Regions from separate parts of the Gordonia sp. LMA167 genome, predicted to be linked through region 2. Evidence: predicted binding sites of a transcription regulator. Region 2 holds the regulator's gene; each other region holds the start of a gene.

Region 1 (10,513 bases), 1.0 Mb from region 2:
GCACCTCGGGTGATCAGCCGGAAATGCGGCGCCGAGCCGGGCAATTCCACCGGCAACCCCTTCGGGGACGTCGATGTCGTTCGGGATGCAAACTCCCGCTTGACAATTCGATCTTCGAGCGATTGATAACTCATGACGGCCAGCCGACCGCCCACCCGCAGCGCCGACAAGGCTGCCGGCAGCGCTCGACGTAACGCGTCGAGCTCGTGGTTGACCTCGATCCGCAGTGCCTGGAACGTACGTTTGGCCGGATGCCCGCCGGTGCGACGGGTGGCCGCAGGAATCGTGCGGTAGAGCAATTCGACGAGACGGGCACTGGTGGTGAAGGGTTCTCGCTCACGCTCCCGGAGGACCGCCGATGCAATCTTTCCGGCAAAGCGTTCCTCGCCGTATTCCGAGAGGATGCGGGCCAGCTCGCCATGTGAATAGGTATTGAGAATCTCTGCCGCAGTGAGGGATTCGGACGAATCCATCCGCATGTCCAGCGGGGCGTCCACAGCGTAGGCAAAACCCCGATCCGGCCGGTCGAGTTGCATGGAGGATACGCCCAGGTCGAACAGCGCGGCGTCGATCCGCGCGATGCGCAAGTCGGACAGGACGTCCCCGATCTCGTCGAATCGCGCCTGCCGAAACGTGATCCGATCCCGATGCGCAGAGAGTCGCTCACGTGCGATATCGAGCGCGGTGGAATCCCGGTCGATGCCGATGACGTGGACACGGGGGTCGGCGCGCAGTATCAATTCGGTGTGACCGCCGGCGCCCAGCGTCGCGTCGACGAAGATCGGTTCGGCATCGGCGTGGGCGAGAGCCGGGGTGATGAGTTCGATCATCCGATCGGCCATGACCGGGAGATGTCCGAACTCACCGGAGCGTTCCGGTGGCCCTGACCGGCCTTCCGGTTCCTCCTGGCGTGCGTTCACCGACCTGCTCCTCGGACTGTGCGGCTCGACTCGATCGCTGTTGAATACGGCGCCGACGGCGCCTGGGTGTCCGATGAGGCGGGGTCTCGGCCCGACTGCGCACCTGGCGTTGGGGAAGTACGCCAGGGTCGCACCGGGCCGAGGCCTCGACCCACCCGATCCGCTATTCATCTGTCTGCCTGCCCGATCGGCCCTGCGCTCAGAGCACGGAGTCCAATGCGGCAGAACCCGCAGCGGAGAAGTCCTCCTCATGCGCGCTCTGGTAGTCACGCCAGGCCTGCGCGTCCCAGATCTCGAGGTGGTCGAACCCGCCGATCACCACACACTCTTTCGACAAGCCGGCGTAGGACCGGTGTTCGGCCGACAGGGTGATCCGACCCTGTCCGTCGGGGCGCTGCTCATCGGTACTCGCGAAGAAGTACCGCTGAAAAGCCCTCGCCTCTGCGTTGTTTCGCGATGCCGCCATGGTCCGCTCCGCGATCACGTCGAACTCTTCGGCCCGATACACCGACAGGCTGCGGTCTTGGCCTCGTGTGACCATCACCCCTCCTGCCAGTGCCTCGCGAAACTTGGCGGGCAACGTGAGTCGCCCCTTGTCGTCCAACCGGGGCGTGTAGGTGCCGACAAATCGCGCGGACATGTCGTCACCTCCTGCCCCACCAGGTTCGACGTCCGGTCCGTCTCACCCAGTGCTGCCACAGTACCCCACTTTCCACCACTTTCCACCCCCAACACACCACAGTTCACCCACGCCTGTGCAAAAGACCAGTTCAGAGAGTCAGATGCGCTGGGTGAGCGTGTCGCGTGCCGCGTCCGGCGAGCCGATGGAGCCGATACTGGTGATGCTGGAGACCGCCAAAGTGCCTGATGAGGAGTCAGACTCTCCACGGTGGGGCAAAGTGGGGAACCCAGGTGGGTCGAGTGGCGAACACAGGTAGGTGAGGTGGGGAGGCCATTGCGGGCCGGAACTTGCTTATGACAACAAAAAAGCCGCACACCGTGACGGTGTGCGGCCTGACGCGATGGTCATGCGCCGGTCATGTGCCGACGAACGTGCGGGAGTGGTTACTCCTGTTCGAAACGCCGGTTGAAGCGCTCTTCCATGCGCTCGGAGAACTTGCGCTTTGATCCCCCGGCACGGGGTTCCTTGGCGCTGCCACGTCCGGGGCCGTCCGACCCTGAGCCGCGACCACTACCACCCCACAGCGCCAGCAGGCCCGCCCCGAACATGATCAGGAAGCCGATGAGGCTGATGATCGGGAATCCGCCGACACGAACACCGATGACGAGCCCACCGACGAGGAGAACCAGACCCACGACGAAGATGGCCACCGCCTGCAAACGACGCCGACCACTGGACCTCCCGAGGCGGCGACGCTTGACGCTCGACGCGAACTTCGGGTCTTCGGCATACAGAGCGCTTTCGATCTGTTCGAGCATCCGCTGCTCGTGCTCCGAAAGAGGCACCGACCCTCCTTACTCCCAACTCCACCGACCCGACCCCAGACCCCACGATCCGTGTACACCGTCGGTGCCGTTCAGCCGCTTGTACGGCCTTCAAACATCATGATACGAGCAGAATCACCTGGCGACCACCATTACCCTCCTTTACCCGCAGTTGCGTCGAATTCCTCACTCACGCGGTGCGGTCGGACCGGGCGGTCTGATGGGCCAACTTGCCCTGCTCGTATGCGATCAGGATCGCCTCGACATCGTCGAGAAGGTCGATGACTCGCCGGCGCATGGCGGCCACTGCGCGCTCGTCCACCTCACGGACCAGTCCCGACTCGATGTCGAGCCGAACCCGTGAGCGGGCGGCGAAGAACTCGGCGTGCCCGGCCAGGGCCGGTACGACCATCGGTAGACGGTTCCAGGCACTTCGCGAGCGGGAGCGTCGGACCGGACGGGTGGAGGGCTCATAGATCTCCAGCACCGCACCGGCAGCACGGAGGGCGGTCAGGTAGAACTGACGGAAACGCTCGGCTGCATCGGTGACCTCGTCGGCGTTGTCGAACAGGATCAGGGCACGATCGAGCAGGTCACGACTTCGACGCACGATGATCGGATCGATGTCCGTCGCCGACCCGCGGGCCGGGATCGAGCTGTGCATGGCCACCTCCCCGTGGCTCGACGACCGCCTTCTGCTGTTCACGGTCCCTGTTGTACAACGCCGGCCCGACAGCTGACGCTTCCCTCGTCATGCTGTCGGGCCGGCGCATCGTGTCGGCGGGGTGATTGACAGAACAGCTTGCGGAGGCTGATTCATCGAACACCCGTTCGACATATTCAATATAGCTAGCGGACGGCAGACCTTCAAGGCGACCGTCGGCACGGATGCCCAGAGTTCGACGAGAGGACAGACGTTCGTTGACGATCCGCCTCGTTGACCTGACCGGACAGGATGCTCACGTGTGGCTCCAGCCCGCGCTCGACATCTACGTGACCGCGATGAACTACCCGCGCGGCACCGAGATCCACCGTGCGGCGCTGTGGCGCGAGCACATCACACGGCCCGGCTGGCGTGCGGTCGGGGCGGTGGCGACCGTCTCCCCCGCCGAGATCCGCAGCCCTCAGGTCGCCGGCCGCCACCTGACCCGGCCGGTTGCGGTGGCCGACAACGAACTGCTCGTCGGAATCGCGTACGGCTACCGGGGAGCACCCGACCAGTGGTGGAATCAGCAACTCCGCGTCGGGTTGCGTCAGTCCGGAGTCGCTCCCGCGGCCGTCGAGGAGATCACCCGGGACTATTTCGAACTCACCGAACTCCATGTCCATCCCACCGCCCAGGGCCGGGGCGTCGGGCAATGGCTACTCGGACGACTGCTCGCCGGACGGCCGGAGGGCAAGGTCTTGCTGTCCACGCCGGAGATCCCGGCCGAGGAGAACCGCGCCTGGGCGCTGTACCGACGACTGGGCTTCACCGACGTGCTGCGCAACTTCACCTTCGCCGGTGATCCGCGTCCCTTCGCCTTCCTCGGCCGCCCTCTGCCGATGGTCGCCGACGACTCGGTCACGACATGACGATCCGCCGGCGCGTTCCGGGCCGCCCCACCTCCACCGACGGTCGCGGCCACCACCTCGTCGACGCCGTTGTCGTCGGAGCGGGCCACAACGGACTCGTCGCCGCCGCATACCTCGCCCGGGCCGGACGGTCTGTCCGGGTCGTCGAGCGCGACGATGTCGCCGGCGGTGCCGTATCGACCGTCGAGCGTTTCCCGGGCTATCGCGTCGACCGCGGGTCGTCGGCGCACCTGATGATCCGTCACTCGCCGATCCTCGACGAACTCTCACTGGCAGATCACGGGCTGCGCTACGTCGACTGCGATCCGTGGGCATTCAGTCCGGCGACCGAGTCAACGGCGCCGATCATCTTCCGCACCGACCTGGACGCCACCTGCGCCTCGATCGAACGGGCCGTCGGCTCCGTCGACGCCGATGCTTATCGCCAGTTCGTGCACGTGTGGCGTCCGCGGGCCAAGGCTGTGATGCGTTCCTTCTACTCGCCGGCGGGCCCCGGACGATTCGCCGCCGCGTTCACCGGGCTGACGAACACCGCGACAACTGCGCGCAGCGGGCCGATCGGACGACGCACCGGCGCAATGCTCTCGCTCACCCAGGAACTGATGTCGTCCGGGGACAGTCTGCTCGACCGCTGGTTCACAGCTGAACCCCTCAAGGCCGCGCTCGCCTGGTTCGGAGCCCAGTCCGGCCCGCCGATGAGCGCACCGGGAACCGCCCCGATGGTCGGATTCGCCGCCCTTCAGCACGACATCCCACCCGGCCGTGCGATCGGCGGCAGCGGCGCGCTCGCCGAGGCCCTGCTGAGTCGCCTGGCCATCGACGGCGCAGACGTGCGGCTCGGTCGGGCGGCCACCGCCATCACACCGTGCGGTGACCACTGGCGCGTCGAGACCTCCGGCGAGCCAGGACACTGCACGACGACGGTGATCGCGGCGTGCCATGTGCTGACCACCCTCGATCTGCTCGCCGCGGGAGGTCACGACCGTACGGTCATCGATCGCTGGCGACGTCAGATCGTCGTCGGCGACGGGATCGGCATGGCCGTCCGGCTCGGCACCGACGCGCTCCCCGACTATCGGGATCTCCCGTCGGATCTCCCGCCCCACGGCGTGCAGTCGGCCCTCGGGCTACTGGTCACCGATCGCGCACAGCTGCGCCGGGCACATGCCGCGGCGAGTGTCGGAACGCTGCCGGACCGGCCCGCATGCGTGGCGATGGGCTATTCGGCGATCGATCCGACGCTCGCGCCTGCGGGTAAGCATCTGGTCAATGTGTGGGCCCAGTGGCATCCGTATCGTCTCGCGGACGGCACGAGCTGGTCGGCGGCGGGCTCTGCCGCCGCGTCGGCGATCACAGCGGAGCTCGATCGGTATGCACCGGGATTCACCGATCATATCGAGCACACGCACGTGCAGACCCCGGCAGACCTCGAGAACGAACTCGGCCTGCTGGGCGGCAACATCATGCATGTCGAGATGAGCATTGATCAGATGTTCTTCTGGCGACCGCATCCGGACCTGTCCGGGCACCGGATCCCGGGAGCCGACGGCATCCTGCTGGCCGGGGCGTCGACGCATCCGGGTGGAGGGGTGACCGGCGCGAGCGGCCGCATCTCGGCGCACCTGGCGCTGCGTCGCCGATGATCCCGCATCTGCGCGGTCGTGGTGCGTCGGCCGCGACTGGCGCACCACGTCTGGCACGATGATCACCGTGCGCTCGTCAACACGTTCGTCCGCGGTCTTGCTGCTGCTGTGCCTGATGGTGTCCGCACCACTTCTCACCGGGTGCCTCGAACGCTCTACCACCGTCGGCGACCGGTACTCCGGAACCATCATCGTGGCGACCTCGCCGGACAATCCGCAGGGTCCACCCAAGCTCGATGTCCCCGAGTCGATGCGATCACGGATCAGCCTGATCGACTACAGCACCGTCCCGGAATCCGAATCAGCCGCCCCTGGCGGCGAATCGTCGGCGCCGGGCGCTGCACCCGGTACCGGGGCAGCGGTGCCGCGTGTCGGGACGAGAGTGGTCTTCACCGACCTCACCAGCGGACAGTTCGGCCAGCTGGGTGACATCGTGGCCGCCGCGTGGGGTGACTCGGTGATGAGCATGGATCTGTCCGCCAAGCGCAATGAGGACGTCGTTCGGTTCCGCGGGAACGCCGATCTCACCAACTTGGCGGCGCCCCGTGACCTCGTCGACGTGACCATCACGTTCGGCGGGCCGATCACGGCCACCAACGGCGAGCAGGTCGGTGAGCGGACGGTGCACTGGGCGCCGGAATCGGGCAAACCGTCAGATTTCAGTGCCGACGCCACCTACCCCGACCCCGCCACCGCGGCGGTGAAGAGCTGGTCGTGGTTCCTGGCCCTGATCTGTCTGGTCACCGTGCTGATCGTGGCCCGTCTGGCTTTTGCCAAGCGGGACCGCAGTCCGCGGCCGGGACGTCCGCGGCGCTCGGGCAAGACGAAGAAGCCCGCGGCGGCCCCGGTGCGGCGGACCGGCGAGACGGAGTCCACCGAGGTCGGAGCGTCGAGTCGGTCGAGCGCGGATCGCTGAGGGTCACCCAGGAGATCGTCGGGCGATGGTCGGTAGACCCTGCGCGGCGCGTGGCGATCGGCCGCGGTCAGTGCGCGGTGGCCGCCGGGATCACCGACGATGTGTCGAAGCCGATTCGCTCGAGGACCTCGCTGGTCGCCTTCGCGAAGTTCAGGCTGCAGAAGTGCAGGCACGGAACCCCCTCGGCGATGAGGCGTTGCGCCATCTCGGCCGCGAAATCGATGCCGACCGACCGCACCGCCTCCCGGTCCTCCTCGGGGCCGTCGCCGGCGGCCGCGACGAAGCGGGCCTGCACGTCGGCCGGGATCACCGAACCCGACAGCTCCGCCATGCGCCGCACCGTCGCCAGTGAGGTGATCGGCATGATCCCGGGGATGAGCGGCTTGGCACCCTGTTCGGGATCGGCGCGGTTGAGTCGATCCCGCAGCCGCAGGAAATGCTCGACGTCGAAGAACATCTGAGTGATCGAGTACTCCGCGCCGGCACGGAGCTTGCGCACCAGGGCACGCGTGTCGTGGTCGAGATCCGGCGCGCGGTGGTGGCCCTCGGGGAACGATGCGACACCGACGTGGAAATCGCCGAGATCGTCGATCAGCCGGACCAATTCCTCGGCATATTCGACGCCGTCCGGATGCTTCACCCACTCGCCGAGCGGGTTTCCGGGTGGGTCGCCGCGCAGCGCCAAGATGTTGGTGATGCCCTGGTCGGCGTAGGCACCCACCAGCGCGCGCAACTCGTCGAGGCTGTGGTTGACGGCGGTGAGATGCGCCACCGGCAACAGCGTGGTCTGCGCGGCCAGTTCGCCGGTGATCCGGACGGTGCGATCGCGCGTGGATCCGCCGGCACCATAGGTCATCGAGACGAACGCGGGACCGAGCCGCTCGAATGTGCGTACCGCTCGCCAGAGTCGAGCCTCGGCCTCCGCATCCTTGGGCGGGAAGAACTCCACCGAGAACGGGACCGGACCGCGATGGGGCGCAGACAGCCGATCGACGATCGAGGGGGCCGGGTTGGCAGATGAGGTCACCTGGACATTGTACGGACCGGTTGTCGGCTCCTCCGGGCACCGGTCAACCGGCGCCCTCCGGGCGACAACGGGTGGATCGTGGCGGGGCACTAGCCTGGCAGGGTGACCTCCGCGCTCCCGATCCCCGACTCCCTCGTCGACGTGCCCTCGGCGGTCGAGGCGGTGCTCGCGGAATTCTTCGACCACGCGGTGCCGGTGACCGCGCGGATCGACCCCCAGGTCGGTGCCGCCGCGGAAGTGGTCCGGGACTTCGTCCTCAAGGGAGGCAAGCGGGTCCGTCCCACCTTCGCCTACGCGGGCTGGCTCGCGGGCCGATCCTCGTCGACCCGCATCGGGGCCGATCCCGGCTCCGACGCCAACGGCCGAGTCCTTTCCGACGGCGACGAACCCGATGGGGCCGACGCTGTGCGGGTCGCCGCCTCGTTGGAACTGGTGCAGGCGTGCGCGCTCATCCACGACGACATCATCGACCGTTCCGACACCCGCCGGGGACGTGCGACCGTCCACCGTGAGTTCGAACGCCGACACCAGGACTCCCGATGGGCCGGCGACGCCGCCCACCACGGGGTGGCCGCGGCGATCCTGATGGGTGACCTCGCGCTGGCCTGGGCCGACGACCTGATCCACGGACACGTGCCCGACGAACCCCGTGGCGCCGTCATCCCCGATCCCGACCCGCCCGCGGAGACGGCGGTCCACCGACTCTCGGGCGCCACGCCGCGTCCGATTCCGGCACGGGTCGGCCGCGTGTGGTCGTCGATGCGTACCGAGGTGCTGGGTGGCCAGTATCTCGACATCGTGAACGAGGTCGGCGGCGACGAATCGGTCGACGCCGCCTATCGCGTGATGCAGTTCAAGACCGCCGCCTACACCGTGGCCCGGCCTCTGGAGCTGGGCGCCACTCTCGCGGCGGCAGGCCCGGTCCTCGTCGACGACCTGCGCAGCGTGGGGCACGACCTCGGCATCGCCTTCCAGCTTCGCGACGATTTGCTCGGCGTGTTCGGTGATCCGGGACAGACCGGCAAACCCTCGGGCGACGATCTGGTGGCCGGGAAGCGCACCGCACTGCTCGCGGTGGGGCTGGCCCGCGCCGGAGCGAAGGACACGCATCTCGCCGACCGGCTGCGCGGCGCCGTCGGGCGACCACTGTCGGAGGACGAAATACGCACGGCCCGAGCGATCCTCACCGACGTGGGCGCGGTCGAGGAAATCGAGCGTCAGATCTCCGCCCTACTCGCCTCTGCCCTGGACACGCTCGCGACCACCGACATCTCCGAGTCCGTCCGTGCCGAACTGATCACGTTCGCCCACCGCATCGCCCACCGCACGACGTGACTGCCACGCGCGACGACAGACCACGAACCCGGCCCGCCGATATCGTGCGAGCCGCCGGCTTCGGCGATCTGGTGCTGGGCTTCCTCGGCGCCGTCGCGGTCTGTGTCGGCGGCTTCGGCGTCGGCGACGTCGCGCGCAACAACACCGTCGCCCAGGACCTCGGACTGTCGATGATCACCTACGGTCACGGTAAGACGTTGTTCGGCACCATATTCTGGCTCGGTGTGGCGACGATGGTGATCGCGTGGGTCCGCGTGGGGCGCGCAGTCGTCTCCTCATCGGCGGTCCCGTCGGTGAGCACGCTCCGGGTCGGAGTCCTGGCCTGGGCAGCCCCGCTGGCGCTCACCGTGCCGCTCTACAGCCGTGATGTGTATGCCTATCTCGGGCAGGGCGCCGTGTTTCGTGAGGGATTCGATCCGTACGCGGACGGGCCGGCCCATCATGCTGGTCCACTGTTGGACAGCATGGCCCAGGTGTGGGCAACGACGACGGCCCCATACGGCCCGTTCTTCGTCGGCGTGACCCGTGTCGTCACCGAGATCACCGCCGACCACGCGATCCTCGGCGTGTACGCGATGCGCCTGGTCCTGCTGCCCGGTCTGTTGTTGGCGCTCTGGGCGATTCCGCGCCTGGCCGAACACTTCTCCGCCTCGCCGCAGGCCGGGCTCTGGCTCGCGGTCGCCAACCCGATGATCCTGATCCACCTGGTGTCCGGAAGTCACGTCGAGCTGCTGATGATGGGGGTCCTCGTCTCCGGGGTCACCCTGGCGGTCACCGGACGACATGTCAGCGGCCTCGCGGTCTTGGGGCTGGCCGTCTCGATCAAGGTCACCGCCGGTGTCGCCATCCCGTTCGTCGCGTGGATCTGGTTGTCACACATCCGCGCCCGACGACCTGTTCGCACCGGCGACGTCATCGGGGTCTTCGCCGCGGTGGTCGCGATCACGGTGGCGGTGTTCGCCGTCTGGACCGTCGTCGTCGGACTCGGATTCGGATGGCTCACCGGTCTCGGCGGGGCCGATCAGATCATCAACTGGTTCACCCTGCCCACGCTGGCCGGGCATCTGGTGACGCTGGTCGCCGCGCCCTTCACAGCGCTGAATCTACAGCCGGTGCTGGTGGTCACGCGTGCCATCGGTGCGGCCGTGCTCGCCATCCTCCTGGTCGGTCTGTGGTGGACGCATCGCCGCGACGAACGCAGCGCGATGGCGGGCATGGTGTGGGCGATGCTCGCCGTCCTGTTGCTCGAACCCTCCACCCTCCCCTGGTATTACACCTGGGTGCTGTGCCTGGCGGTGGCGTTCACGTTGCCGCAGTGGGCGCGCGCGACGGTGGTCTTCGTGTCGACCTTCATGCTGATCGTCTTCCAACCCGACGACTCGATCGTGTTCTACAAGCTCCCGGAGGTGACCCTTGCGACCGCGCTGTCCGCGCTCGCGTCGGTCTCCCTACTCGTCCGCGACCCGCTCCGTCTCGGCCGCGTCATCGACTGGTTCCGTGACCGCCCGGCCGACGACGAGAGTGGCGGCGTGGACCGGCCGGCGACGGCGCCCGGTGGGTGAGAGCGCGGTTCGGACGCCGGATGCGGACGCCACCCGTATCCGGCTCGGCTACCGACGGGCCCGCACTCTGACCGCCGAACACGGTCGCA
Region 2 (10,513 bases):
ACTGACCGATCTACCCGCGTCTGCTCACCGGGACCATGACGGCATCGCCACGGTCGATCGCGTCGTGAGCCACTGGAATCAACGAGGCGCGCGGCTTCCCGAGGGACGACGCGCTGCACTGGACGAATTCGCCCACTGGCTGATCGAGGAACTGCGGGTGGGCCTGTTCGCGCAGCGACTCGGCACCGCATACCCGATCTCGGAGAAGCGCGCCATACGTGCACTCGACGCCTTCACCTGACCATCGGCGTCGACACCGGTCCGGTCAATCGGTGAGCGCAGACCCCGCGGCATCCACCGGTTTACGATGCGTGAGATTGCCTTGCAGGTCATCGATCTCACGCTGGAAATCCTCCAACGAGTCAAATGACCGGTAAACCGACGCGAACCGCAGGTAGGCGACCTCGTCGAGGTCGCGAAGCGGACGAAGGATGGCCAGGCCCACCTCATTGCTGGGTATCTCGGCCGAGCCGGATGCCCGGACAGCGTCCTCCACCTGCTGTGCGAGCTGAGCCAGGGCATCCTCGGCGACGTCACGCCCTTGACAGGCGCGACGCACTCCGCGCATCACCTTCTCGCGACTGAACGGCTCGGTCACGCCGTTGCGTTTCACCACCGACAGCACGGCGCTCTCCACCGTCGAGAACCGCCGACCGCACTCCGCACACGAACGACGCCTTCGGATCGCCTGCCCCTCGTCGGCGACACGCGAGTCGATGACCTTGGTGTCTTCGTTCTTGCAAAACGGGCAGCGCATGTCGTCCTCACGCACGTCTCGGGACACTCCGGCGCACCGGATGCCCGCTACGCCGTGCCGGTTTCCGGCTGGAACCTGTGACATGAGAGTACCGCCTGCGCTCAGCCGTATGCGGGTGCGACCAGTGCCTGCCCGACCCGGAGACCCGACCCGGACAGGTCGTTGCGCTCGACGATCTGGTCGATGACCGCCTGCCTGGGCACATCGGGCGCGATCCGATCGGCGATCGTGCTCAGCGAGTCGCCCTGTCGGACATGGACGATCTCGGTGCCGACTGGCGACGGCTGCACGGACGCCGCATAGTTGGAGCCCACGATTGTGACCACCCACACCAGAACCGCGAGCCCACAGCCCACGAGTACCGCCAGTGCCGTGGCCCTCCGGCGTGCGTGCAGGCGTGATTCGGCCGTCGACACAGCGCACCGGGTCCCCGCAGCCCGAGGTAACTGTCCGACGGCCGGGCGAGCCGGCCGTCGGTCGGCCGGGCGGACGGGTTCGTGATGCGCCTGGCGCCGCGGCCGTGTGCCCGCGCCGAGACGGACCCGATCCTGCTCGCCGGTACGCGTGCGCCCGCTTCTCGTCGGCGCGGTGCTTGCCGAGTCGGTGCGCTCGCGCTCGATGCGCATACGCTCGGCGCGCACGGGCTCCGTTCGTTCAGACCTGGACACCGCCCCGTCCGGGGTGCGTGTGCTGCGCGTGAGGGTCCCTGTGCTCATCGTGTCCTCCTCGGCTCCCGATCGACCGGACTGTCGATCACGTGTTCGACGGAACGTATGTTCGATTAGTATCACGGGAGACCGACAATGTCTCGACACGCGTCGAACAAATGTTTGAACATGTCGGGATGTTCGGATACTGTCGGCGCTGTAGCAAGGCAACATCCAGCAGGTTTCCGAGAGGAACCGGGCAGGCGCCCCCACATGACGGACGCCGAGAGGGAGGACACCGATGAGTGACAAAGCCGGCGGACGGCGTGACGCCACCCGTGGGACCGACGAGACCGGGGGCGCGACGACGGTTGATCCCGAGGTCGCCGAGGCGAACCTCACCGCCCGCCAGCGGGGTGTGCTGGAGTACATCCGCACGTCGGTGCGTGAACGTGGATATCCGCCCAGCATCCGCGAGATCGGCGAGGCGGTCGGACTGACCTCCACCTCGTCCGTCGCACATCAGCTACGGACTTTGGAGCGCAAGGGCCTGCTCAAACGCGATCACAATCGGCCTCGCGCCGTCAACATCCAGGACGGCGAGCAGCACACGCCGCCGGGCGGCACGGCCGCACCGGCCGGTGGCTCAGAACTGCCGACTCCCACCTTCGTACCCGTACTCGGACGCATCGCCGCGGGCGGACCGATCCTCGCCGAGGAGGCCGTCGAGGACGTCTTCCCGCTCCCCCGTGAGCTCGTCGGCGACGGGTCGCTCTTCCTGCTGCGCGTGGTCGGCGAATCGATGATCGATGCAGCGATCTGCGACGGCGATTGGGTCGTGGTGCGACAGCAGAACGTGGCCGAGAACGGTGACATCGTCGCGGCGATGATCGACGGCGAGGCAACCGTCAAGACGTTCAAGCGCAAGGACGGTCACGTCTGGCTGATGCCACACAACGCGATGTTCGAACCGATCCCCGGCGACAACGCCGCCATCCTGGGCAAGGTCGTCACGGTGATGCGCCGGGTGTGAACGGTGGGCTCGGCCCGTGGCCCGGTACCGGGCCGCCACGAGCCGGCCGGTAGGGCCTCCATGGAAGCCCTACCTGATGACGCTATGCGTCCAACGCCGCCGTCGCCGCCGCACGCGCAGCGGCCGGGTCGGACGTGCGTAATGCCGCCTGGGCCGCAACCTGGCACTGGTCCATGCTGACCGCTCCGAGTCGGGCTCCCACTGCGGCCGCCGCGGCTGGAGCCGACGACAGCGACGTGACACCCATCCCGACCAGCACGCACGCCAGCACCGGGTCTGCTGCGGCCTCGCCACACACGCCCACCGACTTGCCCACTTCGGAACCCGCGCGCGCCACGGTTGCGATCAACGACAGCACCGCAGGCTGCCAGGGGTCGGTCAGGCCGGCGAGTTCGGCCGACATCCGATCCGCCGCCATCGTGTACTGGGTGAGGTCATTTGTCCCGATCGACACGAAATCGACTTCGGCCAGTATGGATTCGGCAAGAATCGCGGCCGCGGGCACCTCCACCATCACACCGGCGATCAGTCCGCGCGCACGCACCTCGGCGGCGAACTCCGCGGCCTCGGCCGCCGACGCGATCATCGGCGCCATCACCCAGGCGGTCGATTCGCGGCCATTCGCCGCAGCGGCGATCGCATCGAGCTGAGCGGTGCGGATCTCGGGATGTTCCTGGGCAATCCGATTGCCCCGCACGCCCAGCGCGGGGTTGGCCTCGTCCAGTTGGGTGACGAACTTGAGCGGTTTGTCGGAGCCGGCGTCGAGCGTGCGGATGACCACCTTCTGTCCGTCGAAAGCATCCAGCACCTCGCGGTAGAGGCTTGTCTGTTCCTCTACCGTCGGCGCGTCCGCGCGATCAAGGAAGGCGAGTTCGGTGCGGAACAACCCGACACCTTCCACCGGATAGGCGGTGGCGGTCCGCGCCGACGCTCCGTCCGCGACGTTGGCCAACACCGAGATCCGGCGTCCGTCGGCGGTTTGCCCCGGCCCGGACCAGTCGGCGACCAGCTCCGCCGCCCGACGACTCTCCTCGACGCGCTCCGTGGCGTCGGCGGCGTCCGGTTCGACCTCGATCGTGCCCGCGGTTCCGTCGACGAGCACGATGGTGCCCGCCTCGACCGTCGCGAGGTCCGACACCGCCACCACGCACGGAATTCCCAGCTGTCGCGCGATGATCGCCGTGTGGCTCGTCGGTCCCCCCAATCGGGTGACCAGCGCGGTGATCATGGCCGGGTCCAGGCCGGCCGTGTCGGCGGGCGCGAGATCATCGGCCATCAGAATCGAGGGCACCGACGGCTCCGGCACACCGGGCTCTGGTACACCGAGCAGCTCGGCGACGACCCGATCGCGTACATCGTTGAGATCGGTGACACGTTCGGCCATCAGGCCGCCCAGCTTCGTGAACATGGCGGCAAATTGTTCGGTCGCCGCAACCGCGGCCGCCGGAGCGGCCGAGCCCTTGGCGATCAAGGCCGACGCCGCTCCGACCCAGCCGCGGTCCTCGGCCAGGCCCGCCGTCGCCGACAGCACCTCGGCGGCAGCGCCGGATGCGTGTGACGACCGTTCGCGAAGTCGACCCGCGACTGCCGCAGCGGCATCGGTGAAGCGTTTCGTCTCGACCTCGCGTTCCTCGTCGGCGATCACACCCCCGCCGCTGACGTCGAATACGGGACGTTCCCCGGGCCAGACCACCGGGCCGTAGGCCTTTCCACCGACAACCGGCGTTCCGTTCAGTACCTGTGTGCGCTCCACCGAAGACCTCTCTGTGTTCGACGCCGAGGCCGGCTGCATTCGCAAGCTCCCGGCCATTTCTCTGTGATCAAACTTACAACAAACACTTGACGTGACCACACAAACAAGCGTAAACAAAGGTATATCAACATTCAAACCCACCGAAACCCACAGACGAGGACATCGTGTACGCGGAGGAACGACAGCAGGCGATCGCCCATCAGGTCCGCTTGAACGGCCGCGCCTCGGTGGCCGCACTCGCCACGGCCTTCGATGTCACGAGCGAGACCGTGCGGCGGGACCTCGCCGTGCTCGAACGGGCAGGGCACCTGCAACGGGTGCACGGTGGCGCGGTACGGCCCGGCTCGACGCCGGTCATCGGAGAACAGGGCATCGACGAACGGCAGATGTCCCACACCGAACAGAAGTTCGCGATCGGCCGCGCCGCGATGCGGTTCCTCCCGCCGGACGGGGGCTCACTGTTCTTCGACGCCGGTACCACCACCTACCAGGCGGCACTCGAGATGCCCCGGGACCGCCGATTGACGCTGGTCACGCACAGCATCCCGATCGCGGGGGTACTCGCCGCGCAAGGAGCCGCCGATCTCCACGTCGTCGGCGGGCGGGTACGCGGACTCACCCAGGCAACCGTCGGCGCCGACACGGTGGCCGCCCTGGAGAAGATGCGCATCTCGACAGCCTTCGTCGGCACCAACGGGATCAGTCCGGGTTTCGGGCTCTCCACCCCCGACCCCGATGAGGCCGCCATCAAGTCAGCCATCGTCCGCGTGGCCAACCGCGTTGTGGTGCTGGCTGATTCGTCCAAGATCGATCGCGAGGATCTCGCGTCCTTCGCCGACCTGACCGATGTCGATGTGCTCGTCACCGACGCCGGCGTAGACCCGATCACCTCGGCCGAGCTGGCCGACCACGGCATCGAGATGGTGGTCGTATGACCCCTGTTCGCACGACCGAAAGGGACCCCATGACGTCCTCCGATCCGACCCCGGTCACGATTCTCACACTCACCGCCAATCCCAGTCTCGACCGGACTCTCGAGCTGTCCACACCACTGCAACGTGGCGCGGTGCAGCGCGCCACGGCGGTGCGATCCGAGCCGGGCGGCAAGGGGATCAACGTCGCGCGGGTGGTCGCCTGCGCAGGGGTGTCCACCAAAGCCATCCTCCCGGCCCGCACCGGGGATCCGTTTCTCACCGCTCTGGACGGCGTCGGACTACCCCACCTGACCCTCCCGATCGACGGCGAGATCCGCTCCAACATCACCGTCGCCGATCCCGACGGCACCACAACCAAGATCAACGCGCCCGGATTCGCGCTCGACGACGACCAGGCAAGGGCGCTGGCCGACCTGGTGGTCGACAACGCGCGCGGCGCCCGGTGGGTCGCGCTGTGCGGGTCACTGCCGCCGGGCCTGCCCGACGACTGGTACCGAACCGTCATCGACGCGCTGGGCGCGCAGGGATGCCGGGTCGCGGTGGACACCTCCGGTAGACCGCTGGCCGAGGCCGTCACCGGCCGCGTCGATCTGCTCAAACCCAACGATGAGGAACTCGCCGAAGCGACCGGTACCGACGCGGCACAGCTGGCCGCGGCCACCAGGGGCGGAGACCACGCGCCGCTGATCGCGGCGGCACGGACCCTCGTGGACCGGACCGGAGCGGCGATCCTGGCGACACTCGGCGCGACCGGGGCGCTGCTCGTGACCGGCGGCGGCACCTGGTTCGCGACGCCTCCGCCGATCGTGCCCCGCAGCACCGTCGGCGCGGGGGATTCCGCTCTCGCCGGCTACCTCATCGCCGAGAGCCGCGGAGACGACGAACCGGACCGCCTGCGCACCGCGGTCGCTTATGGGTCTGCGGCAACGGCGCTCCCCGGGACTCAGCCTCCGTCGCCGGACCAACTCGATCTCGCACACGTGCAGATGACCGACCTCACAGGAGCCGCCCACACCCGATGAACCACCGCCGCACCTGCCGACTTGCACGATTCATGGAATGAAGGAAATCCCATGTCAGAACAGATAATCACACCGCAGACGGTGAGCCTCGACATCGACGCGGGCAGCGACCCGGCCGCTGTCATCGGCTACCTCGCCGACAAACTCGCCGCGGCCGGCCGCACCACAGATCCCACCGTGCTCACCCGGGGCGCCCTGGACCGCGAGGCGAAGTCGGCCACCGGACTTCCCGGCGGCATCGCCATCCCCCACGCCCGCGCCGAGTCGGTCACCGAGGCGAGCCTGGCTATGGCGCGCCTCTCGAACAAGGTGGACTTCGGCGCTCCGGATGGCCCCGCCGACCTCGTGTTCCTCATCGCCGCCCCCGCGGGCGGGGCGACCGAACACATGAAGCTGCTCAGTTCGCTGGCCCGTTCGTTGGTCCGGCCGGACTTCGTCGAGTCGTTGCGTGGGGCCGAGAGTGACCAACGCGTGGTCCAACTGGTCGACGAGGCCATCAATCCACCCGCGGCAGCACCCGCTGCAGCAACAGCTACGGCGGCCGCTGCGACCACATCCGCTGCGGCGTCGGCGGCATCGACGGGCACGACGCCGCCACCGTCGGCCGGCGCCGGAGAGGAACGCCGTCCGTCGGTGGTGGCGATCACCGCGTGCCCCACCGGCATCGCCCACACCTACATGGCAGCCGACGCCCTCAAGTACGCCGCCGAGCGCGCCGACGTCCAGTTCCATGTCGAGACACAGGGATCGGCCGCCACCACACCGTTCGATCCGCAGGTGATCGCCGACGCCGACGCCGTCATCTTCGCCACCGATGTGGGTGTCAAGGGCAAGGACCGCTTCCACGGCAAACCCGTCATCGCGTCGGGCGTGAAACGGGCGATCAACGAACCCGACAAGATGATCGCCGAAGCCGTTGCGGCCTCACATAATCCGTCGGCAGCCGTGGTCACCGCGGGCGCCGGGGACGCTGTCCCGGAGGCCGCCGAGAGTGGCGGCCTGGGTCTGGGCAGCCAGGTCCGCCAGGCACTGATGACCGGCGTGAGCTACATGATCCCGTTCGTCGCCGCCGGCGGCCTGCTGATCGCGCTCGGCTTCCTTCCCTTCCTCGGCGGATACGAGATCGCCAACAAGACACTCGACGAGGCGGGAACGATGAGCGACGGGGCGTTCATCGCCCTGCACAACAGTCTCTGGGACCTCCCCGCAGGAGGCCTGGGACAGTACATCGGCGCGGTCCTGTTCGCGGTCGGCTCACTGGCCATGGGCATGCTGGTGCCGGTGCTCGCCGGCTACATCTCGTTCGCCATCGCCGACCGACCCGGCATCGCACCGGGTTTCGTGGCCGGTCTGGTCTCGGTGGCCGTCGGCGCCAGCTTCATCGGCGGCCTGGTCGGCGGTCTGATCGCCGGTGTGGTCTGCTTGTGGATCTCTCGAGTCCCACTGCCGACCTGGGCGCGTGGCCTGCAACCGGTGGTGATCATCCCACTCGTGGGCAGCCTGGCCATCGGCGCGCTGATGTTCATGTTGCTCGGCAAACCGCTGGCGTGGGTGACCGAGAAGATGACCGACGGACTCAACAGCATGTCCGGTGGATCGGCCATCATCCTCGGCATCGTCCTCGGGCTGATGATGTGCTTCGACCTCGGTGGCCCGGTCAACAAGGCGGCCTACCTGTTCGCCACCACCGGACTGGCGATCGGCGGTGCCGCACAGCTCCAGATCATGGCCGCGGTCATGTGCGCCGGCATGGTCCCACCCCTGGCGATGGCACTGGCCACCGTGCTGCGTCCGAAGCTCTTCACCGAGCCGGAGCGCGAGAACGGCAAGGCGGCCTGGCTGCTGGGTGCGTCGTTCATCTCCGAGGGTGCGATCCCGTTCGCGGCGACCGACCCCTTCCGCGTGATCCCGTCGATGATGGCCGGCGGTGCCCTGTCGGGGGCCCTGGTGATGGCATTCGGTGTCGAGCTCCGGGCTCCGCACGGCGGCATCTTCGTGTTCTTCGCGATGAACAACTGGGTGCTGTTCCTCATCGCCCTGGCCGCCGGTACGGTCCTCAGTGCGTTCGCGGTCATCGGCGCCAAGCAGTGGCACCTCAACCGGCAGCATGCCACCGTCGTCGAGGATCTCGAAACCGTGCCCGCCTGAGCCGAACTCCGGCGACACTGATGCCGTAGACGTGACAAGCTGCCATACACCCGACCAGCAAAGGAGAATCACCCATGCCCAGCACCACCGTCGCCGTCGGTTCCGCCGTCGGTCTGCATGCCCGCCCCGCAACGATCATCGCCGAGGCCGTCACGGACGCCGGTTCCACGGTGACCCTGTCGCTCGAGGGCGGTGAGCCGGTGGATGCCGGATCGGCGCTGATGATCATGACCCTCGGCGCCGAGAAGGGCACCAACGTGGTGGTCACCGCCGAGGACCAGAACACCCTCGACGCCATCGCCGCCCTGGTCGCAAAGGACCTCGACGCGGACTAGGACGGTACCCACTCCCATCGCCAACAGGGTGGGTGTCGAGCGACACGCCGGTCGTCGCTCGACACCCACCCTGTTCGTGCGATGGGAGGTCGGGTGGCGGGTCAGGGCACCTTCAGGTCCTCCAGCGCGCCCGCGAAGGCGGCCGGGACGCGCACCCGCATCGTCGTGCCGGCGGCGGTGTGCTCGCTCGAGAGCACCTCGCCCTCTTCATGGATCCGCGACACGACGTCGCCCCGGGTGTAGGGCACGTCGATCGTCAACTCGATGTCGGATCGGCTGATGACGTCGCGGATCCGGTCGAACAGCTCATCCAGGCCCTCACCCGTGCGGGCAGAGACGAACACGGCGTCGCCGAGAGCGCCACGCAACTCAGCCATCCGCGTCGCATCGATGGCGTCGATTTTGTTGACCACCAACAGTTCCGGCGGCGCAGTCGCCCCGTCTTCGGCGACCACCTCGTTGACGACCCGTCGAACCGCCGCGATCTGCTCGGTGGGAAACGAATCCGAGCCGTCCACGACGTGCAGCAGCAGATCGGCGTCGACGACCTCCTCCAGCGTCGACCGGAAGGCCTCCACCAGCTGTGTCGGCAGGTGCCGGACGAATCCGACGGTATCGGTGAACACGACCGCCCGCCCGTCGTCGAGTGTGGCGCGCCGGGTGGTCGGATCCAGCGTCGCGAACAGGGCATCCTGCACCAGGACTCCCGAGCCGGTCATCGCGTTGACCAGGCTGGATTTGCCGGCGTTCGTGTAGCCCGCCACCGTCAGACGCGGAATCGCCGTGCGTTCACGTTCGGCGCGCATCACCGTGCGCGACTTCTTCATCCCCCGGATCTCTCGACGCAGCTTGGCCATACGTTCCCGAATACGCCGCCGGTCGGTTTCGATCTTGGTCTCACCGGGACCGCGCAGACCAACGCCTCCGTTGCTTCCGGCACGCCCGCCGGCCTGCCTCGACATCGACTCACCCCAGCCGCGCAGCCGCGGCAGCATGTACTCCATCTGCGCCAGCGAGACCTGGGCCTTGCCCTCGCGAGAGGTCGCGTGCTGGGCGAAGATGTCGAGGATGAGCGCCGTGCGGTCGATGACCTTGACCTTGACCACCTTCTCGAGCGCCGTCAGCTGCGCCGGGGTGAGTTCGCCGTCGCAGATCACCGTGTCGGCACCGGTGGCCAACACCGCCTCGCGGAGTTCATCGGCCTTGCCCGACCCGATGTAGGTGGACGAATCGGGCCGCGATCGGCGCTGGATGAGAGCGTCGAGGACCTGCGAGCCCGCGGTCTCCGCGAGTGCCGCGAGCTCGATCATGCTGGCACGCGCCTGCGCGGCGGTGCCCTCGGTCCAGACGCCGACGAGCACGACACGTTCCAGCCGGAGCTGACGGTATTCGACCTCGGTGACGTCGGCGAGCTCGGTGGACAGCCCGGCGACGCGCTGCAGGGAAGCGCGTTCTTCGAGCTGGAGTTCACCCGTCGTCGGCTGCGCCAGGCCGCGCAGGATGTCGGCACCGGCGCCGGGTTTGTCGTCGACGTCGGCGAGTTCGTGGTCGACGAGGTCATCGTCGTCCGGGGTGGGATCGGGAAACGGTGTGAATGCTGATTCGGTCATAGGCAACACCATGATCTCACGCCCTGCAGGCGGGCGGCATCCGGTTTTCGGCTCGTCGAGACGATCACTCGCGCGGGCGGTCCCATCCGGGCCTCAGTTCACCGGCCGCGACCAGCATGGACGGACCCCGCAGGTAGGTTCCGTCCGAGCGGATGCCGACCTCCACCTGCCCGCCGGGAACGCTGATGCGCAACGTTCCGGTCTGCTCGTCGCGAGCCGCGAGTGCAGCGGCCCCGGCAGCCACCAGGCCCGTGCCGCAGCTACGCGTCTCGC
Region 3 (10,513 bases), 460 kb from region 2:
CTTCGCCATCGTGCGGCACGACCAATGCGTGTGCCCCGGCGGCGTGGTCGTCTTGGTCAACCTCACGATCTCGGCGATCTTCTCCTCACTGATCGACGAACGTCGACCGCGGCCCTTTCGGATCAACCCCAACCCCGCCAAACCGTCCTCGGCATACCGGTTGCGCCACGCCCGCACCGTGGCCGGGCGCACCCCGACCTCCTCAGCAATCCGAATGTTGGCCACCCCGTCGGCGGCCATCAACAACACCCGAGCCTGCAACACCTGCTGATGCGGCACCCGCTGGCTACGGGTCAACTTCTCCAATGTCTCTCGCTCACCGGCCGACAAAGCCAACGGTGCTGCAGGCGCGCTCATACCGAAATCATACCCAACGACTAGACGATTATTTACGATACACGCAACTAGTGGTGCGTCTCGTCCGGATCGGAGAAACGGGGCTCGCGCTTCTCCATGCCGGCATACACCGCCTCGAGCTGATTCGGCGAACCCATGAGACCCTCTTGGAGCTCGCTCTCGAGCATCAGGGCCGTTGCCGGATCCGAGCTCGTCCACGTCTGGTCGTACAGATGCTTGGCCGCCCGGACGGCATGAGGTGATTTCTGCGCGATCTCATGTGCGAGATCAAGTGCAGCAGTGAGGGGATCGTCGACGACACGGGTGACGAGTCCGAGGTCGTGCGCTTCGGTGCCCGACAGGATGCGCCCGGTGAAGGTCAGTTCCTTCGCGATGTCGGCGGCCACGAGGCGGGGGAGTGTCTGGGTGATCCCCATGTCTGGGACGAGGCCCCATTTGACCTCCATGATCGACAGTCGCGAGTCCGCAGTGGCATAACGGATGTCGGCGCCGAGCGCGATCTGTAAGCCGCCACCGAAGCAGTTGCCGGTGATCGCGGCGATGACCGGCACCGGCACCCGGGCCCAATCCACCGACACGCGCTGTGCGTCGTTGGCGAGCTGACCTTTCTCGCGGGTGATCAGCGAGCGGGTCGCGTTGCCCTGTCCCAGGCTCGTGATGTCGAGTCCGGAGCAGAAGCTCTTGCCCGCGCCGTGCAGGACGACGGCTCGGAGCCGAGGATCGGTGGCGAGTGTGCCGGTGACATCCAGGAGAGCATCGAACATGGCGCGGTCGAGGGCGTTGTGCTTCTCGCCGCGATCCAGCGTGACCGTCGCGACACCGGAGTCGTCGAGGTCGACGCGGATTCTGTGTTCGCTCATCAGGTGTATCTCCCTACAGTCGTTGTCGGATCGATCCGGGGCCATTCTAGGAGGCCCAGGGCCTCTACCCGCGGCCGGACAGGATCACCTGTGCCGTCGCGGCGACCGCGCGGTCCGGATCCGCGGTCAGCCTGTCCAGCAGGTCGTCGGCTGCGGGAACGGGTATCTCGGCGAGCGACTGCGTGATCCGAAGCCGTGCCGCAGCATCGCTCGTCGCGTCCACATGGGCCCGCAATGCCGCGACGATGTCCTCGGGCGACTGCGGTGACAGTCCTCCGAGTGCCTCGGATGCCTCGACGTCGCGGTGGCCGTCGACGATCATCGCGATGAGCGTTGGGATTCCCGCTGGGTCTGCAGCGCCGGCGAGCGCGATGGCGGCACGCTCACGCACGTCGCGGTCGGCGTCGTCGAGGCCCCGGCGGAGCAGCGCGATCGCGTTCGGATGATCGATCGCCGCGATGGCCGAGACGGCTCGCCGTCGTACCGCATCCTCGGGCGAGTCGAGGCCCGCGGACAAGCCGTCCAGAGCCGCTCCGCCATCGCGCGCGAGCGCCCATCGCAATGCGCCCGAAACGTTCGGGTCACTTTCCGAGAGAAGAGCTTTGACGAGTTCGGGCATACTGAACCCGGCCCCGTCGGTCGGGGCCAGAATCGCCTGCTGTCGTCGGGCACCCGACTCCGAGTCCAGTGCGCGTGCCTGCGTGACGACATGCACCACATCCGCCCAGTCCGTGGGGCCCGATTGCTGTACGCGTTCCAGTCGAGCCAGCAGGTCCTGCTCGGTGGCGATGCGCTCACGGGTACGTTCCATGAGCTCGCTGACCAGAGCGGCCGGCGAAAACCCTGGTCGAGCCATGGCTTCGCGGACGTCCTGGAGGGAGAGGCCCAGCGTTCGGAGACTCTCCACGTGGAAGAGTCTCCGAACGTCGTCGGCGGAGTACTCGCGGTAACCCCCGGTCGTCCGTCCGGTGGGCGCCACCAACCCCAGCCGGTCGTAGTGACGGAGCATCCGGGGACTGACACCCGAGCGCCGGGCGACCTCACCGATCAGCATCGGCTACCCATCGACACCGACAGAGACCCGTCGGGCGAAATCGACAACGAGGTCGAACCCGGCGTCGGGGTCGTCCAGTAGCCGGCGAGTGGTCGTGGCATGCACGCGGACGCCGTCGTCCGGATCTTCCATATGAGCGTCGATGACCGCCTGGGCCGACTCACCGAGCGCCATCAGACCGCGGGTGAGACTCAGCTGTACCTCCTCGTCGCCTCGACCCAATTCCCTCGCGAGATCCGCGGCGAGATCGGCCTGACCGTCGGGCTCGACCAGTGCAACCGCGGCGCGCCACGCGGCCCGGGCGACGTCGTCGTCGCTGTCGTGCAGCAAGACAGACAACGCCGAGAACGCCTGCCGGTCACCGATCTTGGACAACGTGTGCAGGGCCTGGCTGCGCGCCTGGGGGTTCGCCGACCCGAGTTCGGCCACCAGCCGAGGCACCGTGACCTCGGCGGGGAACCGGCACAGAGCCCACGTGAGCATGTCGCGCACGAAGAAGTCGGGGTCGATCCCGCACCGCTCTACGAGAGCCTCGACGAGGCGCACATCTCCGCTGGTTCCAGCGGTCAGCGCGGCGCGAAGCCGCGTCGAATCGTCGTCGGCGCCCAGTGCGTCGATGAGACGAGTTGTCAGATCGTTCATGGTCATGACGATCACCTCCTTCACCGACCATGAAACAGCCTGTCACGGTGTCAAGGTCAAGCGTCGGAAATCGAACAGCGCGTCGGTCGGAACCCTTGCTCGCCATAGACTGTGACCGTGAGCGAGGCCACCTGGGAACTCAGTGATGCAGATGGGTCGGTTGTCGTCCACACCGGCGTCGCCGGTCGGGCGGCACGAACCGGGCATCGGCTGACCATCGAGGCGCAACGGTGGTCGGCGTCGGTGACCTGGGAGGGCGACACACCCACGGCGATCGCGGCGACCATCCCGGTGGACTCGTTGCAGATCATGTCGGGCAGCGGCGGACTGACCCCCTTGAGCGGGGCAGAAAAGGCGGTGGCGCGCGCCAACGCACTCAAGTCCATGGCGGCCGACAAGTTTCCCGAGGTCACCTACGAGACGTCGGCGATCACCGGCGCGGCCGACTCCTACCATGCGGAAGGCACTCTCACGATCCACGGTCGCCGTCGTCCGCACTCGCTCGACTTCACGGTCGCCGACGCCGAAGACGGTTGGGTCATCACCACGGAGACGACGATCATTCAGACCGATTTCGGCATCAAACCGTATTCCCTGATGATGGGTGCACTGAAAGTTGCCGACGACGTTCAGGTGACAATCGAGGTCAGACGCGCAATGGATGCGTGAACGATCGGGATGATCACCCACGTACTCAACGGAACGGGTCGGCCGGCGAGATCCCGAGTCTCCGCAGCGGTGCGCCCAGCCGCCAGTAGAGCAGCCCGCCCAACCCGCGCGGAAAGAAGGTGGAGGTGGTCGAAAGTTCGGCAACCGCGCCTCGGCCGGTTGCCGAATCCGTCAGCGAGAACTCGACGAACGCTCGTCCCACGTGACGGTCGGCGCCGATCCGCAGCAGGTCCGGCCGTCGCATGTCCACGACCTGCCACTGCTTGCCGACGCGGCGGCGGAGTTGGTCCCAGGAATCCTCGGCGCTGCGGGGCACCGACCGGCGCTGTGCGGTCCGAAACACCGTCTCCCCGGCCCATGGCGGATCGGACGGCAGCGGCTCGGCGGGTGGGACCTCGGCCGTCGCGTTCGACCAGGTGGCCTCGCCGTCTCCGCGATGCACTCGATCAAGGGTGGCCACCAGCGCGTCCCGGTAGGACGTCAATCCGCCGACAGGTGCTGCGATGACCTCGTCGATGTCGTGTTCGCGGCAGATGGCGTCACATTCCAACGACTCGATCAGCGGGCGTGCGATCTTTCCTCGGATCGGCGTGACGAATCGGACCCATCGACTCGCGATGGTCGGGGTGAGGTAGGGGAGCACGATCATGCGCCGACGTGGCAGGCCGGCGATCTCGGCGTAGCCCTGCATCATGTCGCCGTATTCGAGGACGTCGGGGCCGCCGATGTCCCACGTACGGGATTCGGGGACCGGAGCGGTCGCCGCCTCCACCAGGTAGTGCAACGCATCAGCCACTGCGATCGGCTGGATCGAGTTGTGCACCCAGCGCGGAGTGGTCATCACCGGTAGCCGCTCGGTGAGGTGGCGAATCAATTCGAACGACGCCGAACCGGATCCGATCAACGTGCCGGCCTGCAGCGCCACCGTCTCGATTCCCGAGTCGATCAGGATCTGCCCGACCTCCGCGCGTGAGGCCAGATGCTCGGACAAGTCGGTGCCATCCGGATGTAGCCCGCCGAGATAGACGATCCGGGATACGCCTCCCGAACGAGCCGCGGCGATCACGTTCTCGGCGGAGCGACGCTCTTCGGCGGCGAAGTCCGCGTCTGTGCTCATCGAGTGCACAAGGTGATAGACGACGTCGACGCCGGCGAACGCGTTCGCGAGCGAATCGCGATCGGACAGGTCGCCGGCCACGACCTCGGCGTCGGGATCAGCCGCCCACGGTGCGTCCGCCAGTTTCGCGGGTGTCCGCGCCAGCGCGCGCACCCGATGGCCACGGGCGATCAGGCGCGGCGCGAGTCGGCCGCCGACATAGCCGGTCGCGCCGGTGACCAGACAGCGTCGCGAATCATTCACAGGTCCACCCTACGGATCGCAACCGACGCCGCCGCGCACTTCAACGTCCTCACGGCTGGTGAGGAGCCGACAGTCCGATATCGGCGAGTACTGCCTTGGCACCTTCGTCATTCTTGGCCGCCTCGCGCTTCACGAGGTCGATCGCCCACTGCAGACCTTCGCGGGCCGCGCGTTCCACGTATTCCTCGTGGATACGGGCGTCGATATTGAGCACGAACCCGGCCAGCGTGTCGATCGGCTCATCGGTGGTGCGGTACTTCGATCGGCTCGGGAACTTCATGCCGAGTTCCTCGTCGGCCATGGACATGGTGGCACCTCCGAACATGCGGTTGAACTCGTCTCCCGAACCTCGGAAGGCGTTGACGTCGACGGATTGCCCCGACACGCTGCCGGTATCCGAGAACTGAAGGATCTGAACAGGTTTGCCGCCGACATCCGCCCAACCCGCATGCCCGTCGCCGGGGTAGAGGTTTCGCGGTGTGTTGTGTCCGAACACGTAGTGGCTGTTCCAGATCGAGACCGGCAGTCCGGTCAACCGTGGTGCCCCCATCCACTCACGCCAATACCAGCGCGGTAGATAGATGGGTAACAGACGGGTGAATCCGGCTGCCCGGTAAGCGGATATGCGGTGGTAAAGGTCGTCGAGAGAGCCTGCGTTCGCGGTGTCTTCGTAGTCGATCTGCAGTGGGAAGTCCGTCGAACCGGCGTGTGATCGCAATAATCGTGCTTCGGCTTCGGGGTCGGTGTGCGTGCGGCAGAAGACATAGCCGCCCCATCGTCCGGGGAACCAGCGTCGCATCTCCGCCTGTGCGCGTGGCCAATACGGGTCACGATAGCTGTCACCTTCGGTGACCTTGTGCGTGGCGAAGGTGATGCCTTCGCCCTTGGCACGAGCGAAGTCGAAGTCCCTCTGGTGGTTGGAGACATCAATCCCGAAGAACGTCACCGTTGGCCTCCACAGAGCACTCGTGCACCCGCCGATCGATGGTGAGGACGAACCCGGGAGTGGATCGGCGGGCAGATCCTCTCGTCACGGCCGGAAGTAGACGAAAGCATGTTCTGCTGCTGAGGCGTGTGGTCAGCCTCCCTGCGTACTGAAAGTGCCGTCGCAGCGACATCATTCGGTACAAACAATCCTACGCTCTGACAAGCAGTCGCAGCCGCGATGAGTTTTCGCCTGGTCGTGGGTCTGTCCCGCTGAAGGGCTTCGGCGCCGCATGCCGTCGCCTGCACGAGCCACCCGGAGGAGACCATGACGACCACACCGAACGATCCGGCGGCTGGAATGCGCGGCCGCCCACCCATCGTCGACCGGACCACCTGGCAGAGTGCCCGCGATGATCTGCTGGTCCGCGAGAAGGCTCACACCCGCGCGGGCGACGCGATCGCGGCAGCACGTCGACGACTGCCGATGGTGGAGTTCGACCCGGCCGTCGACGTCGTCGGACCGGACGGTCCGATCCCGTTCCTGGACCTGTTCGGCGATCACGACGAGCTCGTGGTCTACAAGCACATGTGGTACGACGGTGCCCCGCATCAGGGCCAGTGCGAAGGCTGCACCACGACGGCTTGGCATCTGAAGGACTCCGTGTATCTCGATGCGCGCGGAGTCTCGTTCGCGATCCTGACAACCGGACGGTGGGACGAGGTCGCTACCTATGTCGCCTTTCTGGGCTACGCCCAGCCTTGGTATTCGGTGCGCGACGTGGACGACCCGATCGGCGGCGAGATGGGCTATCTGACCTGCTATTTGCGAGACGGCGATCGCGCGTTCCTCACCTACTCCACGACAGGCCGCGGGAACGAGCGCGTCAACGGCTCCCTGGGCCTGCTCGACATGACGCCCTACGGACGCAGCGAAGAGTGGGAGGACACTCCCGACGGCTGGCCCGAGGGTCACAGCCCGTGCTGGTCATGGCGCTCGGACGTGGATGGGAACGCAACCTGGGGGCCGACCAGCCGACCGGTGCCGCAATGGAGTCGACCCGGCGCGACAGCGGTGGATACACTCGGAAGGCCGGGCCACCCTCACTGACGTGTCGGCGCCGATCGACGACGGCGCGTCGACGAGCTCATCGTCTGTCAGTTGTCTCCGTGCTGCCGATGCGCGAGCTCTTCCTGCAGGTGCGTCGCTCGTTCTGCCCGAGCCGCATTGTGGGCGTCGACCTCGTCAGCGGTCCAGACGATCGAATCCGGCCCCGGATAGACAAGTGCGGTGTGGCCGGAGCCTTCCCACCGGACAAGGTAAGGAGGCGACCCATCGGCCGACCTCACCTCGAGGATCAGACCCATCTCCGGTTCCTTGCCGAGCACCGCCTGCTCGACCACGAGCCAGTTTCCCGGTTGCGCATGCATCACGCCTCCTTGTCCGAAATGACTGATGAGACCAGCTTCCCGCACACTCTGCGGCGACATGCCGCAAACAAGCAACAAATGCCGGAACGAGGGGGTATGCGAGCCGGCGCCGGAGTGTCCGAGCGATCGGACGACCGACGTTGGACTACCTTGCGTGCCTCACCACCAGCGTCTGGACCTCACCGATGATCGTGCGCGTGGCCGCGATCGCGGACCGCAACTCCTCGTCCGACGAGCCCAACGAGCCAAGGATCTGTGCCGACCTGCCGGCAAAACCCGGCGGAGCCAGCTCGAGGCGCGCCACAGCCGGTATCAGCCCCTTCTCGTTCGTCACCCATCTCCGGTTGTGTGCATGAAGCACATGCGCGCACAGCATCAGCGCCCTCGTCAGGCACAGGCAGACGTAACCGGTGTCCTCGCGAGTCGTTGCCTTCGCAGCGATCGCCACCAGGAAATCCGCCTCCCACAGCAGGTGGCACATGGCGTCCCGCAGGGCTCGCGGATACCGCTGCATCTCGCGATGCAACTCGGTCAGGACTCCTGACGGATCGACGAGAACGACGGCGAGCGCGAGCTCACCCGCGTAGGCAACGTCGAGGAAGCCGAGTGGGTGGCCGACCTGCATGTGAAAGGCGAAGTCGCCGTTCTGCGCTCGTGTCCACTGCTCGCGAACCCGGCAGACATTCCGGAGCAGCCAGTCGACCGGAACCTCGTCCACGCGGAGCCAGCCACCGCCGTCGACCCACGGCCCCCACCCTCCGGGACCCACGATCTCGGCATCGGGTCCCGACCATCGTTTGCCGACAGCTCGTAGGGCGGTGAGGTCGAGCGAGGCGTCGTAGTAGATGCCGAGATCGACGTCAGAAGACGGGAGAGCGTCGCCGCGAGCGCGACTTCCACCAAGGGTGACGCCGACGACCCCGTCGACGGCGATGATGTCCTCGACCATCTGTCGGACAACCGCATCGGACAACATGGGCAACCTCGCCGGGTCGGAGTTCACGTAGCGCACAAACTACCGTCCGCTTGGACCAGGCTCCACGGATTTTGTTCCGCACTAGGCGGTCAGCGAGATCGGGTGCTGCAGTCAGCCGGCAGCAATTGGATCTGAAATCGATCGTGAAAGCCTCTTGCACATCCCCTCCGGATGCCATAGACTCGAACGTACGTTCGACCGCGAGCCGATCAGGGGGAGGTGTAGCTCATGGATTCCGACCGACCGACATCCGACGATTCACACTCCGACGATTCCCACTCCGAGGTGGTGGCGCTGTACCGCGAACTGCACGACGTCCTGGATCGGATCGCGCAGGTCGACACCACGCCGGCCTCGGATGTGGAGGTCGTGGAGGTGGCCGACGCGCACGAGCGTGCCGTTCGTCGGATGAGCGGCCTGGGCCATCACCGCTTGATGGATGTCTCCGATCGAGGCGCCTTCACCAAGTTCGGGTATCGAAACCTGACCGATTTCCTCGGCGACCGCCTCAAGATCAGCGAGCCGCGCGTGCGACAGCGACACACCGCCGCCCTGGCACCGAGATTTTCGATGCAGGGCGAGAAGATGCCTCCCACCTGCCCGAACACCGCCCAAGCGCTGATCGACGGCGCGATCAGTGTTGATCACGTCGACATCATCCTCAAGACGTTGCACCGGATTCCGGCCGCGCTGCCGGTCGCGGTCAGCGCCGCCGCCGAAGCCGAAATGGCCGACATGGCAACCAAATACTCCACCGATGCACTCATCGAGATCGGCAAACGCATCCTCGGCCACGTCGACCCCGACGGCACCCTCACCGACGACCGCGACCGCGCCCGGCAACGTCGACTCGGTGTGGGCAAACAAGACATGCAGGACATGAGCAAACTCGCCGGCCTGCTGGACCCGAAGACCCGAGCCATGCTCGACGTGGTCTTGGCCAGCTGGGCGGCTCCCGGCATGAACAATCCCGCCGACGACACCCCACTGATCGGCAGCACAGACGACGTCATCGATGCCGAACAACTACGCCAAGCCGTCGAACGCGACCACCGCTCCCAGCCGCAACGCAACCACGACGCACTGGCCGCGCTGCTGCGCCACGCCCTTGATGGCGGCATCCTGGGGAACAGCCACCGCGGACTGCCGCCGCACCTGATCATCAAGATCACCGAATCCGAACTACGCGAACGCGCCGGCGTCGCCACCACCACCAGCGGCGCACGCCTGCCGATCAGCACCCTGATCGAACTGGCCGCCCACTCCCAGATGCACCTGGCCGTGTTCGCCGACCACACCGGCGAACCGCTCTACCTCGGCACCGCCAAACGCCTGGCCAACCAAGCCCAACGATTCATGCTCTTCGCCCACGGCGGCGGCTGCTCCTGCCCAGGCTGCACCCGCGCCTTCGACACCGTGGAAATCCATCACGCCGAACGCGACTACGCCGACGGCGGCACCACCGACATCAACACCCTCACCCCCGCGTGCGGACCCCACAACCGCATGGTCGGCACCAAACCCGGCCAATACACCACCGACATCATCAAAGACGGCCCCAACACCGGCCGCGCCCAATGGACACTGAACACCGACGGCACCACACCACCAAACCCACCACGCATCAACGAACTACCCTTCATCGGCGAACTCTTCGAACGACGCCTCCGAGAACACACACCCGACCGAAACCACCCGGGCACCCCACTGCAGACGATCATCGACGAGATCAACCAGACCCGACCCCAGACAGACCAACCTGCACGCACCCCCACTCACCGCACGGCCGAACAGACACTGGCCGGGGCCCTTCTCGACCAACTCCTCCAACGCGACCCCATCAGCAACGCCGTCGCACACGGATGGACGATCACCGACTTCGGCCCCGAAGGGTACGACCTATCCGACCTCGAACTCGCCGGATGACCGGTGGAACCGAGCAGGGCAGCAAGACGTGACGTGGTCCTCCCGCGCCGTCAGATCCCCCGATCGGGCGCACTCATGTCGCCTGTGCCGGGCGTCCCGTCGGCAAGCGCGTAGCGCAGTAACACGACACCTCGGGGCGAGGTGACGGCCGGCTCGACGAGAGTGAGATTGGTGGGGACGCTGCCGCCGTCGAACACCTTCTTACCCGTGCCCAGAACTATCGGGTGCACCCACAGGTCGAGAGTGTCGAAGAGCCTCTCGCGCAGTAACGTCTGCACCAGGTTGAGGCTCCCGGCAACGCTGATGTGCTCGTG

What was found. Region 2 encodes LexA, which represses DNA repair genes until DNA is damaged. Its sites were predicted from a motif close to CGAACANNTGTTCG; they were not measured.
Region 1: the regulator LexA is predicted to act here: its motif matches at 3,187-3,200, upstream of ACVT6V_RS21530 (SAV_6107 family HEPN domain-containing protein).
Region 3: the regulator LexA is predicted to act here: its motif matches at 8,457-8,470, upstream of ACVT6V_RS19020 (HNH endonuclease signature motif containing protein).

Annotation. Positions count from the first base shown of each region.
Region 1 covers NZ_CM176708.1:4,738,053-4,748,565, forward strand. Annotated here, with positions in the region: gene rsmH (16S rRNA (cytosine(1402)-N(4))-methyltransferase RsmH) at 1-920, opposite strand, end outside; gene mraZ (division/cell wall cluster transcriptional repressor MraZ) at 1,120-1,560, opposite strand; gene ACVT6V_RS21525 (SCO2097 family morphological protein) at 1,986-2,387, opposite strand; gene ACVT6V_RS21530 (SAV_6107 family HEPN domain-containing protein) at 2,557-3,030, opposite strand; gene ACVT6V_RS21535 (GNAT family N-acetyltransferase) at 3,288-3,941, shown strand; gene ACVT6V_RS21540 (phytoene desaturase family protein) at 3,938-5,584, shown strand; gene ACVT6V_RS21545 (LppM family (lipo)protein) at 5,643-6,500, shown strand; gene metF (methylenetetrahydrofolate reductase [NAD(P)H]) at 6,568-7,527, opposite strand; gene ACVT6V_RS21555 (polyprenyl synthetase family protein) at 7,630-8,862, shown strand; gene ACVT6V_RS21560 (alpha-(1->6)-mannopyranosyltransferase A) at 8,907-10,424, shown strand; gene ACVT6V_RS21565 (phytoene/squalene synthase family protein) at 10,417-10,513, shown strand, end outside.
Region 2 covers NZ_CM176708.1:3,728,303-3,738,815, reverse strand. Annotated here, with positions in the region: gene hrpA (ATP-dependent RNA helicase HrpA) at 1-241, shown strand, start outside; gene nrdR (transcriptional regulator NrdR) at 266-757, opposite strand; gene ACVT6V_RS17030 (LysM peptidoglycan-binding domain-containing protein) at 859-1,473, opposite strand; gene lexA (transcriptional repressor LexA) at 1,706-2,437, shown strand; gene ptsP (phosphoenolpyruvate--protein phosphotransferase) at 2,520-4,229, opposite strand; gene ACVT6V_RS17015 (DeoR/GlpR family DNA-binding transcription regulator) at 4,355-5,125, shown strand; gene ACVT6V_RS17010 (1-phosphofructokinase family hexose kinase) at 5,155-6,147, shown strand; gene ACVT6V_RS17005 (PTS fructose transporter subunit IIABC) at 6,199-8,295, shown strand; gene ACVT6V_RS17000 (HPr family phosphocarrier protein) at 8,370-8,630, shown strand; gene hflX (GTPase HflX) at 8,732-10,240, opposite strand; gene dapF (diaminopimelate epimerase) at 10,305-10,513, opposite strand, start outside.
Region 3 covers NZ_CM176708.1:4,186,547-4,197,059, forward strand. Annotated here, with positions in the region: gene ACVT6V_RS18970 (IS630 family transposase) at 1-357, opposite strand, end outside; gene ACVT6V_RS18975 (crotonase/enoyl-CoA hydratase family protein) at 405-1,217, opposite strand; gene ACVT6V_RS18980 (MerR family transcriptional regulator) at 1,282-2,271, opposite strand; gene ACVT6V_RS18985 (HEAT repeat domain-containing protein) at 2,275-2,919, opposite strand; gene ACVT6V_RS18990 (YceI family protein) at 3,031-3,582, shown strand; gene ACVT6V_RS18995 (NAD(P)H-binding protein) at 3,608-4,942, opposite strand; gene ACVT6V_RS19000 (glycoside hydrolase family 25 protein) at 4,992-5,888, opposite strand; gene ACVT6V_RS19005 (DUF899 family protein) at 6,195-6,977, shown strand; gene ACVT6V_RS19010 (DUF1918 domain-containing protein) at 7,025-7,297, opposite strand; gene ACVT6V_RS19015 (nucleotidyltransferase domain-containing protein) at 7,443-8,273, opposite strand; gene ACVT6V_RS19020 (HNH endonuclease signature motif containing protein) at 8,502-10,199, shown strand; gene ACVT6V_RS19025 (dihydrofolate reductase family protein) at 10,250-10,513, opposite strand, start outside.